3 regions of the Aeromicrobium sp. YIM 150415 genome follow, and region 3 is predicted to be linked to each of the others. Evidence: riboswitches for the same ligand, from Rfam matches in the RefSeq annotation. Region 3 holds a riboswitch; each other region holds the start of a gene.
What was found. A riboswitch is a leader RNA that binds a small molecule or an ion and turns the genes downstream of it on or off. The one in region 3 is predicted to bind thiamine pyrophosphate.

Region 1: it holds a riboswitch for thiamine pyrophosphate, as region 3 does, so the genes downstream of both, thiO (glycine oxidase ThiO) here and JL108_RS03010 (ECF transporter S component) in region 3, are expected to answer to the same signal.
Region 2: it holds a riboswitch for thiamine pyrophosphate, as region 3 does, so the genes downstream of both, thiM (hydroxyethylthiazole kinase) here and JL108_RS03010 (ECF transporter S component) in region 3, are expected to answer to the same signal.

The regions. Positions count from the first base shown of each region.
Region 1 is NZ_JAERWM010000037.1:32,281-37,427, forward strand. It holds gene JL108_RS19505 (alpha/beta fold hydrolase) at 1-379, shown strand, start outside; gene JL108_RS19510 (YchJ family metal-binding protein) at 376-699, opposite strand; gene JL108_RS19515 (thiazole synthase) at 696-1,466, opposite strand; gene thiS (sulfur carrier protein ThiS) at 1,468-1,719, opposite strand; gene thiO (glycine oxidase ThiO) at 1,716-2,843, opposite strand; TPP riboswitch at 2,834-2,936, opposite strand; gene thiE (thiamine phosphate synthase) at 2,949-3,632, shown strand; gene JL108_RS19535 (isoprenylcysteine carboxylmethyltransferase family protein) at 3,639-4,112, opposite strand; gene JL108_RS19540 (hypothetical protein) at 4,109-4,471, opposite strand; gene JL108_RS19545 (hypothetical protein) at 4,477-4,848, opposite strand; gene JL108_RS19550 (DUF2695 domain-containing protein) at 4,887-5,147, opposite strand, start outside.
Region 2 is NZ_JAERWM010000007.1:29,665-34,811, reverse strand. It holds gene ilvC (ketol-acid reductoisomerase) at 1-372, shown strand, start outside; gene JL108_RS05160 (PLP-dependent aminotransferase family protein) at 446-1,888, opposite strand; gene JL108_RS05155 (hypothetical protein) at 2,058-2,669, opposite strand; gene JL108_RS05150 (DUF6318 family protein) at 2,825-3,340, opposite strand; TPP riboswitch at 3,478-3,571, shown strand; gene thiM (hydroxyethylthiazole kinase) at 3,559-4,359, shown strand; gene thiE (thiamine phosphate synthase) at 4,356-4,967, shown strand; gene thiD (bifunctional hydroxymethylpyrimidine kinase/phosphomethylpyrimidine kinase) at 4,964-5,147, shown strand, end outside.
Region 3 is NZ_JAERWM010000004.1:269,987-275,133, forward strand. It holds gene JL108_RS03000 (energy-coupling factor transporter transmembrane protein EcfT) at 1-571, opposite strand, end outside; gene JL108_RS03005 (ABC transporter ATP-binding protein) at 738-2,111, opposite strand; gene JL108_RS03010 (ECF transporter S component) at 2,112-2,723, opposite strand; TPP riboswitch at 2,713-2,822, opposite strand; gene JL108_RS03015 (hypothetical protein) at 2,994-3,617, shown strand; gene JL108_RS03020 (ankyrin repeat domain-containing protein) at 3,633-4,010, opposite strand; gene JL108_RS03025 (GPP34 family phosphoprotein) at 4,066-4,728, shown strand; gene JL108_RS03030 (NUDIX hydrolase family protein) at 4,788-5,147, shown strand, end outside.

The sequences.
Region 1 (5,147 bases), on a different contig from region 3:
GAAAGCCGAGGAGTACCGGGAGGCTGCCATCCTCGTCGAGAGCCGGGGAGTCGACGGCTTCATCGCCGCCGGACGCGACCGGCCCCGTCCTCCGGCGACAGCCGACGCGCCCGACACCAGCCCCGATGTCCCTGAACGACTGCTCCCCGCGGTCCTGCGTGGCGCCGCCCTGAGCGATCTTCCTCGCCACGATGACATCGCCAGTCTCGACATCCCCACGACGGTCCTCGCCTGGGTAGACGATCCCTCGCACCCCGTCTCGACCGCCCGGATCTTGGTCGAGCTGCTGCCACGCGCGACCGTGGAGGTCGTGTCCACACCCGGCGAGGTGCTCCGATGGCCGGACAGGCTGCGCGACGACGTCGCACGTCTCTCCTAGGACGACCGCACCTCGCCGTCGAGGTACCGCCAGCGCCCCTCCTCCTTGGCGAAGCGCGACCGCTCGTGCAGGATCCCCAGCTCTCGCCCGACGAGGTACGTGGCGCGGAATTCGACGGTGCCCGTGGCATCGTCCGGTCCCCCTTCGACTGCCTCGACGATCTGCAGGCCTCGCCATCGCGGATTGTCCGAGAGATCGATCTCGGCCGGCCGGGTCGAGGAGTGCCAGCTGGCGAGCAGCCAGTCCGCATCGCCGCGCCGGAATGCCTCGAACCTCGACCGCATCAGCGCCTCGGCCGTCACGGGCCAGTCCCCCGTCACGAGACCCCGATCCTGCCCTCGTCCGGTGAGGACGCCTGCGCCAGCGAGCGCCGGGGAATGCGCCCCGCGCGATAGGCATCTCGTCCCGCCTGGACCGCGGCGCGCATCGAGCGGGCCATGAGCGGAGCATCGTGTGCGCGGGTCACCGCGCTGGCCAGCAGCACGGCATCGCATCCCAGCTCCATCGCGAGCGCGGCATCCGATGCGGTCCCCACGCCGGCATCGAGGACCACCGGCACGCGTGCGGCCTCGGCGATCATCGAGATGTTGTGCGGATTGAGGATTCCCAAGCCGGTGCCGATGGGAGCCCCTGCCGGCATGACTGCCGCGACGCCGACATCCTCGAGGCGCCGCGCGAGGATCGGGTCGTCGTTGGTGTAGGCGAACACCGAGAAGCCATCGGCCACGAGCTCGTCCGCGGCGGTGAGCAGCTCCACCGGATCAGGCAGCAGCGTGTCCTCGTCGGCCACGACCTCGAGCTTGATCCAATCGGTCTCCAACGCCTCTCTCGCCAGCTGCGCGGTCAACACGGCATCGCGCGCGGTGAAGCAGCCGGCGGTGTTGGGCAGCGCGTGGACGCCGAGACGTTCGAGCATGGCGAAGACCGAATTGCCGGCGGCGGCGTAACGACGGATCGCCACGGTGGTCACCTGGGTGCCGGAGGCGACGAGCGCCTCCTCGAGCGTGGCGAGCGAGGTCGCGCCCCCGGTGCCCATGATGAGACGGCTGTCGAGCCGCACTCCCGCGATGTCCAACGCGTCGACCATGTCAGCCTCCCTGAGTGGCCGTGACGACGTCGACTGCGACTCCGTCCGCGAGTACATGGTCGTGCCAGTCGCCGCGCGGGACGACCATGCCATCGACAGCGACGGCGACGCCGAGACGCCCACCGTCGACCGGCGCGCCGGCGGCGTCCAGCTCACGCTCGATATGCCGGGCGATGATCTCGCGCAACGTGCTGCCGGTGGATACGTCTGTCTCTTGCCCGTCGAGGACGATGGAGATCGTGCCGGCGGTCATGGTGCTCCTCCTGTGGTCGGGTCGGAACGGTGGAAGCGGTACGGGTCCAGCGCGGCGAGCATCCCGGGCTCCACCGGCAGCCGATCGACGAGATCGGCGGTCACCTCGCTGCCGAGCGGAGCGAGCAGGATCCCATGACGGAAGTAGCCGGTCGACACGACCAGGCCCGGGTCGAGTCGGCCGACGAGCGGAACATCGTCGGGAGTGCCCGGGCGTGCCCGTGTCATGGTCTCGACGAGACGGGTGTCGAGCACGCCCGGTACGAGGCGCCACGCGTCGTCGAGGAGGCGGTGCACGCCCTCCGCGCTCGGACGCGGGTCGTCATCCTCGCGGGTCGTGGCGCCGAGCACGAGACTCCCGTCGCGCCGCGGCACGAGATAGACCGATCGACCGCGGACGAGGCCGCGGACGGTTCGGGTCAGCAGTGGACGGGCGCCGCGGGACGGCTCGAGGCGGAGGATGTCGCCATAGACCGGCCGCAGCGGCAGGCGCGGAAGCTCGGGCAGAGAACCGAGACCGGTGCAGAGCACCACCTGGTCGCCACGATGCTCGGTGCCGTCGACGAGCCGCACACCCCTCGTCGCGCCGTCCTCACGGAGCAATCCGGCGACCTCGGAGCGGATGACACGATCGCCCAGCGCCTCGATCAGTGCCACGCACATCGCGCGCGGATCGATCTGGTGATCGTCCGGGAGACTGACTCCTCCGGCGATGCCGGGCGCCAGGGCGCCTTCGAGCCGCCGGGCCGCAAGGGAGGACACGCGAACCGCACGCAGACCGAGCGAGGCCTGGAGCGCGGTGAGCTCGTCGAGGGCGGCGCGGTCGGCGTGATCGGCTGCCACGACCAGGGTCTCGGTCGGCAGGTAGCCGACCTCCTCGGGCCGGCCCGGCACGAGACGCTCGACGAGGTCGGCATAGCGGCGCGCGGACTCGACCATGAGCGGATAGAGCGACGGCTGACCCCACACGACCTCCGAGGCCGGCGCGAGCATCCCGGCGGCGGCACGTGTAGCACCGGAGGCGGGAGCGGGGTCGCAGACCGTGACGTTCCAGCCGCGCTCGACGAGTCGCCAGGCGGTGGTGAGGCCGATGATCCCGGCCCCGGCGACGATGACGTCCGCCATGGTGTCCCTTCCTCCGGCGGCATGATCCGCATCAGGTCTGGCGGTCGGCACGTGGCCCTCTCAGCCCCCTCCGGGGCTCCCGCGAACACCACTAGCCTAGAGGACATGACCGATGCTCCTTCGTTCGCCGCTGCCTCGCCCGCCTCGCTCGGGGGCGCCGAACGACGTCGACGGCTGGCCGATGCGCGTCTCTATGTGTGCACGGATGCGCGGACAGGTGGGGATATCGCGGAGTTCGCGGGCGCCGCCTTCGACGGCGGGGTCGACATCATCCAGGTGAGAGACAAGACGATCGAGGCCGCGGACGAGATCGCGGCTCTCACTGCAGTGGCCGCAGTGGCCCGGCGTCATGAAACGATGTTCGCGGTCAACGACCGCGCGGACGTGGCCGCGCTCGTGGGGGCCGATATCTTCCACATCGGGCAGCGCGATCTCACCCCGGCTCAGGCACGTGGACTGCTGGGCCCCGATGTGGTGATCGGGCGGTCGACCCATGCGGTGGAACAGATCGACGCGGCCGAGGCCGATCCGGAGGTGGACTACTTCTGCGTCGGCCCGGTGTGGGAGACCCCCACCAAACCCGGCCGAGCCGCGGTCGGCCTCGATGTGCTCCGCTACGCGGCCGCGATGGCGACGAAACCGTGGTTCGCGATCGGCGGCATCGCCGCGGGCGAGCGGCTCGATGCGGTGCTCACCGCCGGCGCCGAACGGATCGTTGTGGTCCGCGCGATCACACAGGCCGCTGATCCCGCTGTCGCGGCACGCGGCCTGCGAGCGCGCCTGGGCTGAGGTGTCTCACCGGCCCTGGCCGCGCACCGAGCGCCGGTCCAGCCAGCGCGGCACTCGTCGGGCGTAGTGGTCGTAGTCGGTGCCGAACGCGGCACGGAGCGCCTTCTCCTCGACGGGGATCTGGCACCGATCGACGACGGCTATGTACAGGGCGAGAGGGACTCCGGCGGTCCACGATCGTCGCCCCACCGCGTGTGCGAGCAGAAGCCCTGCCATTCCCACGTACATGGGGTTGCGCGACCTCCGGTAGGGGCCGGTCTCGACCAATGCGGTCACTCGATCGACATCCACCGGGTTCACGGTGGTGCCTTCACGGCGGAACCTGGCCGCCGATCCTCCCAGCATCCATACGGATCCCACGGCCAGCGCCGCGGCACCGGTGAGAGACAGCGGCGTGGGGGCCGAACGTCTGGCGCACACGCTTTGAGCGACGGCCGCGACGCCGGTGAGCAGGAGAGGCGGGATTCGAGGCACGCTCATGGTCTCGCTCCCGGAACCGATCGCCATTGCAGAACGGCTGCGGCGCCGTCGAAGAGTGCCGTCGTCGCCAGCAGCGCGGTTCCCCAGCGCGAAGGGCGATGTCTGAGCATCAACGCGCAGGTGCCGACCCAGCCGACGTTCACGAGCGCCGCCCGTCGCAGGTCTCGTGCTGTCGGCCGGGTACGCGCGGAGGCCAGCAGCATCACGCCGGTGGCCCCCAGAGCGGCCCCCGCGGGCGCTCTCCATGACGATGCCGGGAGAACGAGCTCCGCGACCGAATCGCTGGCCGCGGTGACGGCTGCGGCGGCGAGGCAGCCGGCGCCGTCGGCGACGAGAACGGATCGCGCATCGAGGACCATCGCCCTCAGCCGATCTGACCCGTCACCTGCGAGCGGAGCGCGGCGACATCGCTTCCGTCCGCCCCGAAGCCGAGACTCATGATCTTCTTGCCATCGGAGGCCTGGCGGAGCGTCTTTCCGTCGACACGCAGGTCGGTCGGTGATGCAACGGCATAGCGCTTGAGGGTCATCCCGAGCGGGTTGCGGATCTGGATCTCGTTCGGCTCGACCTTGGCCATCGGGTTGACCAGCATCAGCACCCCGAGCGCGACGAGGATGCCACCCGCGGCGGTGCCGAGGCCCTGGCCGGTCAGGATCGAGGTCAGGGCGAGGAAGGCTCCGATCACCAGCTCGGCGATCGCGAGGCCACGGTGGTAACGAATCGTCATCGGCGTCATGGCGACACCTTACGTGGGCCCCGGCCGTCCACGACCAGCTATCTCGCGGCATCCCAGTTGGCGCATGGCTGGACCGATCCTCGGCGAACACCCGCGCACGGCGGCATCCGTGCAGGAGGCTCCGCGTCGACCCATGTGTCGTAGCCGTCCGATCCCGGCTGCCAGTATCCGCCGGTCCACAGCCTCGACGCGGGGTGGAAGGCGTTCATGAACATCTCGCAATCGCAGCAGCACGCGCCCAGCACGGAGAGCCGCTGCAGTAATGCCGTGGCGCGCGGCGCGGCGTGATCGCGATACGC
Region 2 (5,147 bases), on a different contig from region 3:
TACCAGCCCGAGATCGCCTACTTCGAGGTGCTGCACGAGCTCAAGCTCATCGTCGACCTCATCCATGAGGGCGGCATCGCCAAGCAGCGCTGGAGCGTCTCGGACACCGCCGAGTACGGCGACTACGTCTCCGGGCCGCGGATCATCGACTCCTCGGTCAAGGACCGGATGAAGGAAGTCCTGTCCGAGATCCAGGACGGTTCGTTCGCCAAGCGCTTCATCGACGACCAGGACAACGGAGCCAAGGAGTTCAACGAGCTGCGCGAGAAGGAGGCCGGCCACTCGATCGAGGCGACCGGCAAGGAGCTGCGGGCGCACTTCGCCTGGCAGCAGGTCGATGACGACTACACCGAGGGCACTGCCGCGCGCTGACCCTCGCTGTCACCACTGAGCGTGGTGCCCGGCCGCATCCTCGGATGCGCCTGGGCACCACGCTCGATGTGTTTCAGGTGATGATGTCGATGGTCCGTGGATCGCGGACCGCGTGCGCGTCCGGCGGGCCGAGGTCGCTCCACGCCCGGCCGAGACGCTCGATCGCTCGCTCCATGGTCTCCGGCGGCTGTGTGTAGGGGATACGGATCCACTGCTCGCCCGCGTGGGGCTGCGCGCCGAAGAAGCGTGGCCCCGGCGTCAGGAGGAGACCATGTTCCTCGGCAGCGAGGGCGAGGGCGCTTGCCCTGCGCCCGGGCAGCCGAGCCCATAAGGTCAGCCCTCCCGCCGGAATATCGATCCTCCAGTCGGGGAGTCGATCGGCGATCATCGCGGAGGTCGCATCGCGCGTCCGTCGCGCGGTGTCGAGGTGGGGTGAGCGGTCCAGCAGTCCCGCGGCGACGGCCTCGGCGACGATGAGCTGATCGAATGCCGATGCGCCCAGATCCTGGTGCAGGCGGGCTTGGACCAGGCCCGGGACTGCCGAGCGGGGCGCGCGGATCCACCCGACGCGCAGCCCGCCCCATATCGACTTCGACGCCGAGCCGATGGTGAAGGTATCGGAGCACCAGGTGGCCAGATGGGGGAGGGAGTCGCCGTCGAGTCGCAGGTCCCGGGTGGTCTCGTCGATGATCGTGGCGACCTCATGGCGGCGCAGCGTCGCGCCGACCCGGGCTCGCCGCTCGGCGTCCATCACCGCCCCGGTCGGATTGTGGAAGTCGGGGATCAGATAGGCGACCTGTGCGGAAGGTGCGGCGCGTTCGATATCGGCGAGGGGCCAGGGGTCGTCACCGATGGGCAGCGGGACGAGGCGTGCTCCGGCTCCGCCGAAGGCGTCGAAGGCATGCGGATAACTGCAGGCCTCTGTCAGCGCGCGGCCCCCGGGCCGGCAGAGGGTGCGAGTCAGGAGCGCGAGCGCTCCCTGGGCGCCGGTGGTCACGATGATCTGCTCGGGTTCGGTGGCCAGACCGTGTTCGGTGTAACGCTGCGCGAGTCGTTCGCGCAGGAGCGGCAGTCCGTCGGGGAGGTAGCCGTGGGTCGCCATCAGGCTGGGGAGTCCCTCGGTGGCGCGGTGCACGAGATGCGCGAGCTCGGGCGGTGCTGGCATCGCGGCTGTGGTGAGGGCGATGTCGTCGGGGTCGGCGGACCTGGCGAGCAGGCTCGTCGCGTTCTGTTCGGTGAGCGGGAGCCGGATGACGGTTCCGGAGCCCTGTCGCGCGCTCGCGAGTCCCCGGTCGCGCAGGACGCCGTAGGCACGCGTCGCGGTGGTGCGGCTGATGCCCGCCGCGTCGGCCAGCGTGCGTTCGCTGGGCAGCCGGGTGCCGTCGGGAATGCGACCGTCCATGACGGCCGCGGAGATGGCGGAGGCCCAGGCCCGGTAGGCGGGGCCTCCGCGTCCATGGGCCGACGGGTCCACCACGGCCACCAGGCTCGTAGCGCTCAGCTGGTGAGAGCTCATGACGCCACTCTGCGATAATTGGCTATCGAATACAAGGCCACTGGCTGCCAGGATCGGGGCATGTTCTGGGTGATTCTGGGAAGTGGACTGCTTCTGGTGGCCGTGGTGGGTACCGTGCGCGATCTGCTCCGCGACGGGTACCGGCGGGAAAGGACCCGCTGACACACGTTCACGGCCGGACGAGCACGGGTTCGGCGGCGCGCACGGTGACGGTCGTGGGAGGTCCCGAGGCGACGATGAGACCGTCGAGGCGGGTCCACGACCCGTCGTCCACTGCGTAGTCGACCTGGTATCCGGCGTCCAGGCGCACATCGATCGAGGCGGCGGTCCTGGTGTAGCGGTGCGTCACCGTGAGGTCGGGATAGGGAGTGCCCGGGTGTGAGGTGGTCTGCTGAGTGCCGTCTCCGTGATGCCATGTGAACGACACCGGGGTCGCACGGATCCGCACGGCGACGCCGAGGATGTCGACGGTCTGGTCGACCTCGGGGGCTGTGGTGTACAGATTGGTCGGCAGGTTGACGAGGGTGGTGTCCCGTGGTTCGACGGCGACGCTGAGCGGGGGCAGGTCGATCTCGCGGACGGCTCGTTCGATCTCCTCCGGCGATGGAGGCTCCGGCGTCGATCCCTGTGGAGGGTCCTCGGGGCCGGCGGTGTCCGGGGGAGGCGGGGAACACAGGAATCCGATGAGACTGCTCGGGGGACAGCGGCGCTGGATCTCGTCTTGTATGCGTTCTCGCGTGGTCGGAGGCCGGGCCTCCGGCGCCCCACCCGGCCCCGCCACCGGCCCAGGAACAACCCCCGGGCGCGGGGACCCTCGCTCGCGCCTTACTTCCTCGCCCGACACTACAACCCCCGGTTTTTCTGGGCTTGGGTCCACTCCGATACTCGTGCCCGGCGCTAACCCAAGAATCGTCACCAAGGTAAGCGCGACCGCGATCATTTTGTCTCTCCAAGACCAAATTGAGTAACAACCCAGTCCTGGTGGTAACTCAACTCGAACGAGATCGTGTCTTTGGTGGCTGAGGTGGTGCGTGGAGCGGAATCCGCGGACGTTCGATGTTGGCCTTCTGTTAAGGTTGTTTGTAGCGTCACGTACTGTTTCGAGTAGCCTTCTTCGTAGTCGATTGTTGTTGCATCTATGACGAACTTGCTCTCGCGGAAGTACCCGCCATCGTCATAGGTAGACCGGTATAAGTCCACATACTTTTGACACCCGCTACAGTCCGCTGAGGACAAGCTCCGGAGTAAGTCAGTATCTCCGGTCGACGACGCATAGTTCAGCACCTCGATGTAGTGGCGGGCGAAGGCCTCGGCGCCGGCAGGGGAGTCGTCACCGGCCAGCTCCGGCATCGCGGGCGCGGTGATCTCCGGCGACGGCGAGACCGACTCCTCGGGCGGGTCGGGGTCACCCGAACACCCCATGAGCGTCATAGCCAGCACCGGCAGGACCATCCGCCGCATCTCATCACCCCCGAAGTCGATGACACGAAAGTAGTGGTGAACGGTCCGTTTGTCACCTGCCGTCGGATCGCCGTGTGGACAACCCTGGCCGCGATGGTTCCGCGGAGGCTGCTACGGTCGGGCACGACACGACCACGCCGGGGTGCCCATGAGGGCTGAGAACACACCCGCCGAACCTGATCCGGTTAACACCGGCGCTAGGGAGCCGTATGACGTCCGATCTGTCCGTCGACGCCGTCGTCGACACCGCCCGTGCGGTGCGCGAGCGCACTCCGCTCGTGCAGTGCATCACCAACTACGTCTCGATGGACGTCGCTGCCAATCTGCTCAACGCCGCACACGCCTCCCCGGCGATGGTGCACGACGTGAACGAGGCCGCCGAGATGGCCACGATCGCCTCGGCGGTCACCGTGAACATCGGCACCCTGAGCCCGCCTTGGGTCGAGGGGATGCACGCTGCCGCGAGCACGGCGCACGATCGCGGCATACCGTGGATCCTCGACCCGGTCGCGGTCGGCGCCACCGCCTACCGTCGCGAGACGGTCACCGCGTTGCTCGCCCATCGCCCCACCGTCATTCGTGCCAACGCCAGTGAGATCCTCGCCATCGCGACCTCCCGAGGCGCCGGTCGCGGTGTCGACAGCACCGACGACTCCATCGCCATCCGCCACGAGGCGGAGAAGCTCGCTGGAGCGCTCGGATCGGTCGTCGTGGTCAGCGGCGCCACCGATGTCGTCACCGACGGTGAACGCACGGCGCTCGTCGAGGGCGGCGATCCGCGGATGCCGCTGATCTCAGCCCTCGGCTGTGCGGCGTCGGCTTTGGTCGCGGCGACCTGCGCGTGTGCGCCCGATCCCTGGGTGGGCGCCGTCACCGCGATGGCGGCACTGGCCGACGCGGGCGAGGTCGCGGGCCGTTCGGCCTCAGGCCCCGGCACGCTCCGCCCGGCGCTGCTGGACGCTCTCTATCTGCAGCAGCCCGACGATCTGCGAAAGGTCGTCCGACGATGAACTTCACTCATGGCGTGTATCTGGTGACCGAACCGGTCGACGGGATCACGGACATCGCCGTCGCCGCGTCGCGAGGCGGACTCGACCTGATCCAGGTCCGTGACAAGACGGCCTCCACCGCGCAGCTCGTCGAGATCGCCGGGATGATCCGGTCCAGGGCGGGCGTGCCGGTCATCGTGAACGACGATCTCGATGCAGCCGCGAAGGTCGACGGTATCCACGTCGGCGTCGAGGACATTCCGCCGGCGCGAGCACGAGAGGCCCTTGGGGCCGAGGCGATCATCGGTTGGTCCGTCAACGACATCGCGCAGCTCGACGACGTCGAGCAGGTCCGCGCGTGCGACTACCTGGCCGTCAGTCCCGTGTGGGCGACGCCGACCAAACCCGATCACGAGGCACCGCTCGGGCTCGAGGGTGTGCGGGCGATCGCGGGACGGTCGCCGGTGCCCGTGGTCGCGATCGGGGGCATCGACGTCGAGCGTGCGGCGGAGGCGATGGCGGCAGGCGCGGACGCCGTGGCGGTGGTCTCGGCCGTCACCCGGGCGTCCGATCCGCACCAGGCCGTACGAGCTCTCGGCGCCGCTGTGAGCCGAGGGAGGGTCCGATGAGCGAACCGGTCATGTTGACGATCGCCGGGTCCGATCCGTCCGGCGGGGCCGGTGTGCAGGCCGACCTCAAGACCGCGACGGCTCTCGGGGTCTACGGCGCGAGCGTCCTCACGGCGCTGACGGCGCAGAACACCACCGGCGTCCGCGGCATCCACCCGGTCCCCGCGCGGTTCGTCGGTG
Region 3 (5,147 bases):
GGGCGTCCATCGCGATCGATGATGACGATGCGCCCCGCAGCGCCTGCGCCAACAGCGCGAAGCCCATCGAGCCGCTGTATCTCGTCATCGCGACCGGATTCCGTCCTGGGGCGACGCCGCGAGCGCGGCGGGTGCGCTCGAGATCGGTCCAGGTCTGCGCGAATCCGGCGAAGCGCTGGAGTGCCGCCGAGAACGCCGCCACTGGTCGGGCGGGCAGCCGCAGGGTCTGAGCGGCGTAGTCGCCGAGACGTCCCGGATCGAGGAAGCCGACCACCACCGAGCCGGGCCAGGCGAGCACGAGGATGCGCAGGCCCGCGACCACGGCGGTCTCGGTGTCCTGGCCTCCGAGGCGCCAGGTCGAGTAGACGATCGTCACCGCCGCGAAACCCGAGAACGCTAGACAGAGCAGCGGATATCGCCACGTCGGCAACAACAGGAGCGCCGCCACCGCGTAGGCCCCGACCGCGGTCAGCGCGATCGGCAGCGAGCGGATCGCGAACGAGCCGATCAGCGAGCAGGCGCCCACCGCCAGCAGCACCAGCGGGTTCACCCGCGTCACCCACGCCCTCATGACCCCCACCCCCGCGTCAGCGGACCGAAGATGTGACTCCGTGGCAGCGATAGCAACCACGGAATCCAATCGTCCGCAGCGAGCCGACGGAGGATGTGACTCGACGGTCGCGATAGGGACCACGGAGTCACATCCTGCGTCTCGGGGCGGGCATCGGCGAGGGCGATCACAGGACCACCTCCATGTCGCGGGGAGCATCTGGATCGTGGGTGGCGAGCGCGACCGCGGCGCCGGCGCGGGCGGCGGCCGTGTACCAGCCGGTCACCATCGCCCAGGTGTCGCGGTCCTGGCCGACCGTCGGCTCGTCGAGCGCCACCAGCCCGGGCCGGTGTGCGAGCGCGCTGATCATCGCCAGGCGTCGCTGCTCACCACCGGACAACCGATAGGGATGCGAGGGCCCGAGACGCGCCAATCCCACCAGCTCGAGCAGCGCGTCGACGTCGACCGATGCTCCCAGCGCCGTCGCCGTCCTCGAGATCTCCTCACGCACCGAGGTCGTCAAGAACCCGAGTTCCGGATTCTGCGGCACCCAGCCCATCCGCCGGGCCAGATCAGGTGAGCGGAGACGGCTGAGATCCGGCGCGATCGTTCCCGACCGTGGACGCACCAGTCCCGTCATCGCCACCAGCGCGGTCGACTTGCCAGAGCCGCTCGGGCCGGTCACCGCGAGGACCCGGCCCGGATCGACTCGCGCGTCGAAACCGCTCAACGCGGTCGAACGTCGCGATCCGCGGATCGTCCTGGTCACCAACTCGACCGTCAGATCACGGGCCACCACAGGATCGGGATCGGCGACCGGTTTCACCAGATCGAGCGGGACGTCGAAGGGATGGGGCGGCGGTGCCCCGGGCATCCAGAGCCCCGGCTGACCACCTGAGGCGAGGAACCCCTCCACCGTGCCGTCGAACGCGATCGTCCCACCGGGCGCGAGAGCGACCACGCGGTCCACGTGATCCAGCCACGGCTCGAAACGATGCTCCACCACGAGCAGAGTCCGGCCGCCGAGGGCACCGACGACCGCATCGCGTACCTGACTCGCCGTAGCGGCATCGAGCATCGACGTCGGTTCGTCGAGCAGGACGAGGTCCGGCTCGGTGGCGAGCACCCCGGCGAGCACGAGCCGCTGCTGCTCACCCCCGGACAACGCCGAGGCGAACCGATCCCGGTCGTATCCCAGCCCCACCGCCGCGAGCGCGGCATCGACCCGACGCCAGATCTCGTCGCGAGGCAGCCCCAGGTTCTCCGGCCCGAACGCGACATCGCGGCCGATCCGCTCGGCCACGATCGCATCCGCCGGATTCTGCAGGACGAGCCCGAGCCGTCCGTCGACCTCGACCTCGCCCGTCGCCTCTCCGGAGATCGTCGTGCCGAGGGCACCGGCGAGCGCGTGCAGGAGGGTCGACTTGCCGCTGCCGCTCGGCCCGACCACGAGCACACGCTCCCCCGCGCGGATGCTCAGCTCCACTCCGGCGATCGTCGCCCGCTTGCGCCCGACCGGGCGCCAGGAGAATCCGCGGAAGCGCGCGGCTCCGCGGCTCACCTAGACCTCGACGGTGTTCTCGCGTCCCGCGGCGAAGGAGTCGAGCACACCCGCCTTGGCGAACGCTCGCGTCAACGCCCAGCCGCCCACGCCGGCCACCAGGACGCCGGACGCGACGAAGAAGCCCAGGTGCGCGAGCTTGTAGCCGAAATCCCAGTCGGCGTAGTACGAGAACCACTCGTAGACCGCTTCGAAGGCCGCGGCCATCGCGCCGGCGAGGGCGGCGACCCCGATGCCGAACCGCCGGTAGAAGAACAGCAGGAAGACCAGCTCGGCGCCGAGCCCCTGGAAGAGACCGGAGGCGAAGACGCTGAACCCCCACTGCGTGCCGCCGACGATGATCGCGGACACGGCGGCCGCGATGAACTCGGTGGCGAAGGCGGCCCCGGGCTTACGGATGATCAGGCCGCCGACCACGCCCGCGAGCAGCCACACGCCGCCGAGGAATGCCGAGGAGGGCGGGAAGGCGAACAGCGCGACATTGCTGATCGGCTCGTAGAGCTTGCCCCAGGCCCAGAAGACGACACCGAAGGCGACGCCCAAGGTGGCGATGGTGACGAGATCGATGGTGCGGTACCGCAGATCGATCGATGAACGGGTTGCAGAACTCATCGTGACTCCCTTCGCCGGTGCTAACCGGAGCAGGTTCAAGGGTCTGCGGCTTCTCCGCACTCTCAGCGCCCTCTGCTTGGCGCTCCCCTGTCGTTGTGCCACCCACCGTACACCGGAAGCTCAGCGAGGCGGGGGCACCATCCGTCCGCGAGAACGACGAGGCCCCGGGGGGGTTCGCTGGCTGACGCCGCTACGCCGTTCGTCCCGGGGCTCTCTGTCTGAGTCGAAGTCTACGCTCCCGAGCAGACAGGACCAGCAGAGGAGATCACCGTGATCCGCGATCCATGGACGATCCACGCCCTGCTCTCACCTGCTCGGATGCATCCGTACCTCGCCGTCTCAGCCGGCGACTGGCCGAAGGCCCTGATCCTCTACGACTGGAACACCTCCATCAGCTCAGCCTTCTTCGAATCGCTCCACTACCTCGAGGTCGGACTCCGCAACGCGCTCGACCGGGCGGCAACGGAGCGGGTGGGGGACGACTGGCTGACGAGCGATCGGTCACGTCTCACGAAACGGTCCCGTGCGGTGGTCGCCATCGCCCGGAGCCGAGCGGGCGGGACCACCGCGTCTCACGGGAAGGTCGTGGCAGAGTTGCCCTTCGGCTTCTGGTGGTCCCTTCTCGCCGATGAGTACAACCGTCGCCTGTGGCAACCCGCTCTCCGCCATGCCTTCGACGGACCGGTCCGTCGCCGGAGACTGCACGCGGAACTGAATGAGATGCGACGACTGCGCAATCGAATCGCCCATCACGAGCCGATCCACGGACGCGACCTGGCTCAGGACCACGCTCGGCTACTCGACATCGCGCTGCGAATGGGCAGACCGCTCGGAGATCACATCGCCGAGACATCCCGCGTGCCTCGGCTCCTCGCGTCGAAGCCTGTCGCGTGACTCAGGGGCGCTGTGTCACTCCAACAGGTCGGGGCGGCCGAACATCTCGGCCGTAGCCCGCGCGGAGGGGGTCCCGGCGTCGAGGTCGGCGCCATGCTCTCGCAGCACCCGCACCACGTCGTCCTCGCCTTTGAAGATCGCCCCGGCAAGCGGGCTCTGTCCACGGTCGTTGAGCCGGTTCACATCGGCCCCGCGTTCGGCGAGCGCCGCCACCGCAGCCGGATGGCCGTGGTAGGCCGCGAGCATCAGCAGCGTGTTGCCGCTCGCATCGGTCAGATCGACCGGGGCACCGGCGTCGACATAGGCGGCCAACCGCTCGGCATCACCGGCACGCGCCTCATCGAACAGCTGGTGCGCGAGTTCGACGAGCTTCGGATCGGGTTCGGTGGCCATCGCGCCAGGATAACGACCCTCAGCGTGCCACGCGGGTTCGTCCTAGGCTCGGACCATGAGCATCGCGACCGATCTCGTGCTGGTGGCCACCGATCCGACCACCCACAAGCTGACGCTGAGCAGTGTCGACAACGACACGATCATCGGCGGGGCCCACCTCCTCGAGCTGGTCGCGGCACGGCGACTGGCTGTCGAGGGAACGGCCAAGAAGGTGCGCGTCCACGTGCTCGATGGCTCCCCCTATCCCGAGCCGGAAGTGGAGGATGCGCTCGCTCGCATGCGCGACGGCAAGACCCGCAAAGCGAGCGACGCCGTGAGCCGGCTCGGAAAGAACGGCGTCCAGAACGCCTATCGCCGCCTCGTCGGCGCCGGACAGGTCCGCGACCGGAAGGAGAGCATTCTCGGCTTCGGGCTGCGACGCTATGACGTGGTCGACATCGCCCGCCGCGAGGACCTCATCGCCCGCGTGCGAGGCACCCTCCTCCAGGGGTTGCCCGTCGACGCCACCTCCGGTCCGCTCATCGGCCTGCTCCAGGCGAGCGACCAGCTCAAGCTGGTGACCAGCCGCGAGGAGCGCAAACCCGCGAAGGCCGCCGCCAAAGCCGTCAGCGCCGGGGACTGGGCTAGCGCAGGCGTCAAGGATGCGATCGCGGAGACGCAGACGGCCCTCGCCGTCGCCGTCTTCACCCCCACGATCATCGCCACCACGAGCTCCTGAGGTCCGGATCACCGCCGCGTCACCGCTCCATCGGTGGACCCGTCCACCACAATGGGGACATGTCTTCGGTGCGTACCCCTGACCCGAATCCCGGCTGGCTGTCGGAGTTCCAGCTCGACGAGACGCGGTCGCGCGTCCCGATCCTGTACGTCGAGGCCGTGCCCGTGCGCGTGGACGCGCTCGGGCAGGTCGAGCACATCGGACTCCTGTTGCGGGGTTCGCCGCAGACCGGCGATATCGTCCACACCCTGGTCTCGGGGCGCGTGCTCCACGGTGAGTCCGTCCGCGGCGCCCTCATGCGCAATCTGGAGAAGGACCTCGGGCCCACCGCCTTCCCGCGCCTCCCAGCCACCATCACGCCCTTCACGGTCGCCGAGTACCTGCCCGTTCCCGGCGTGACCCCGATGTACGACCCCCGT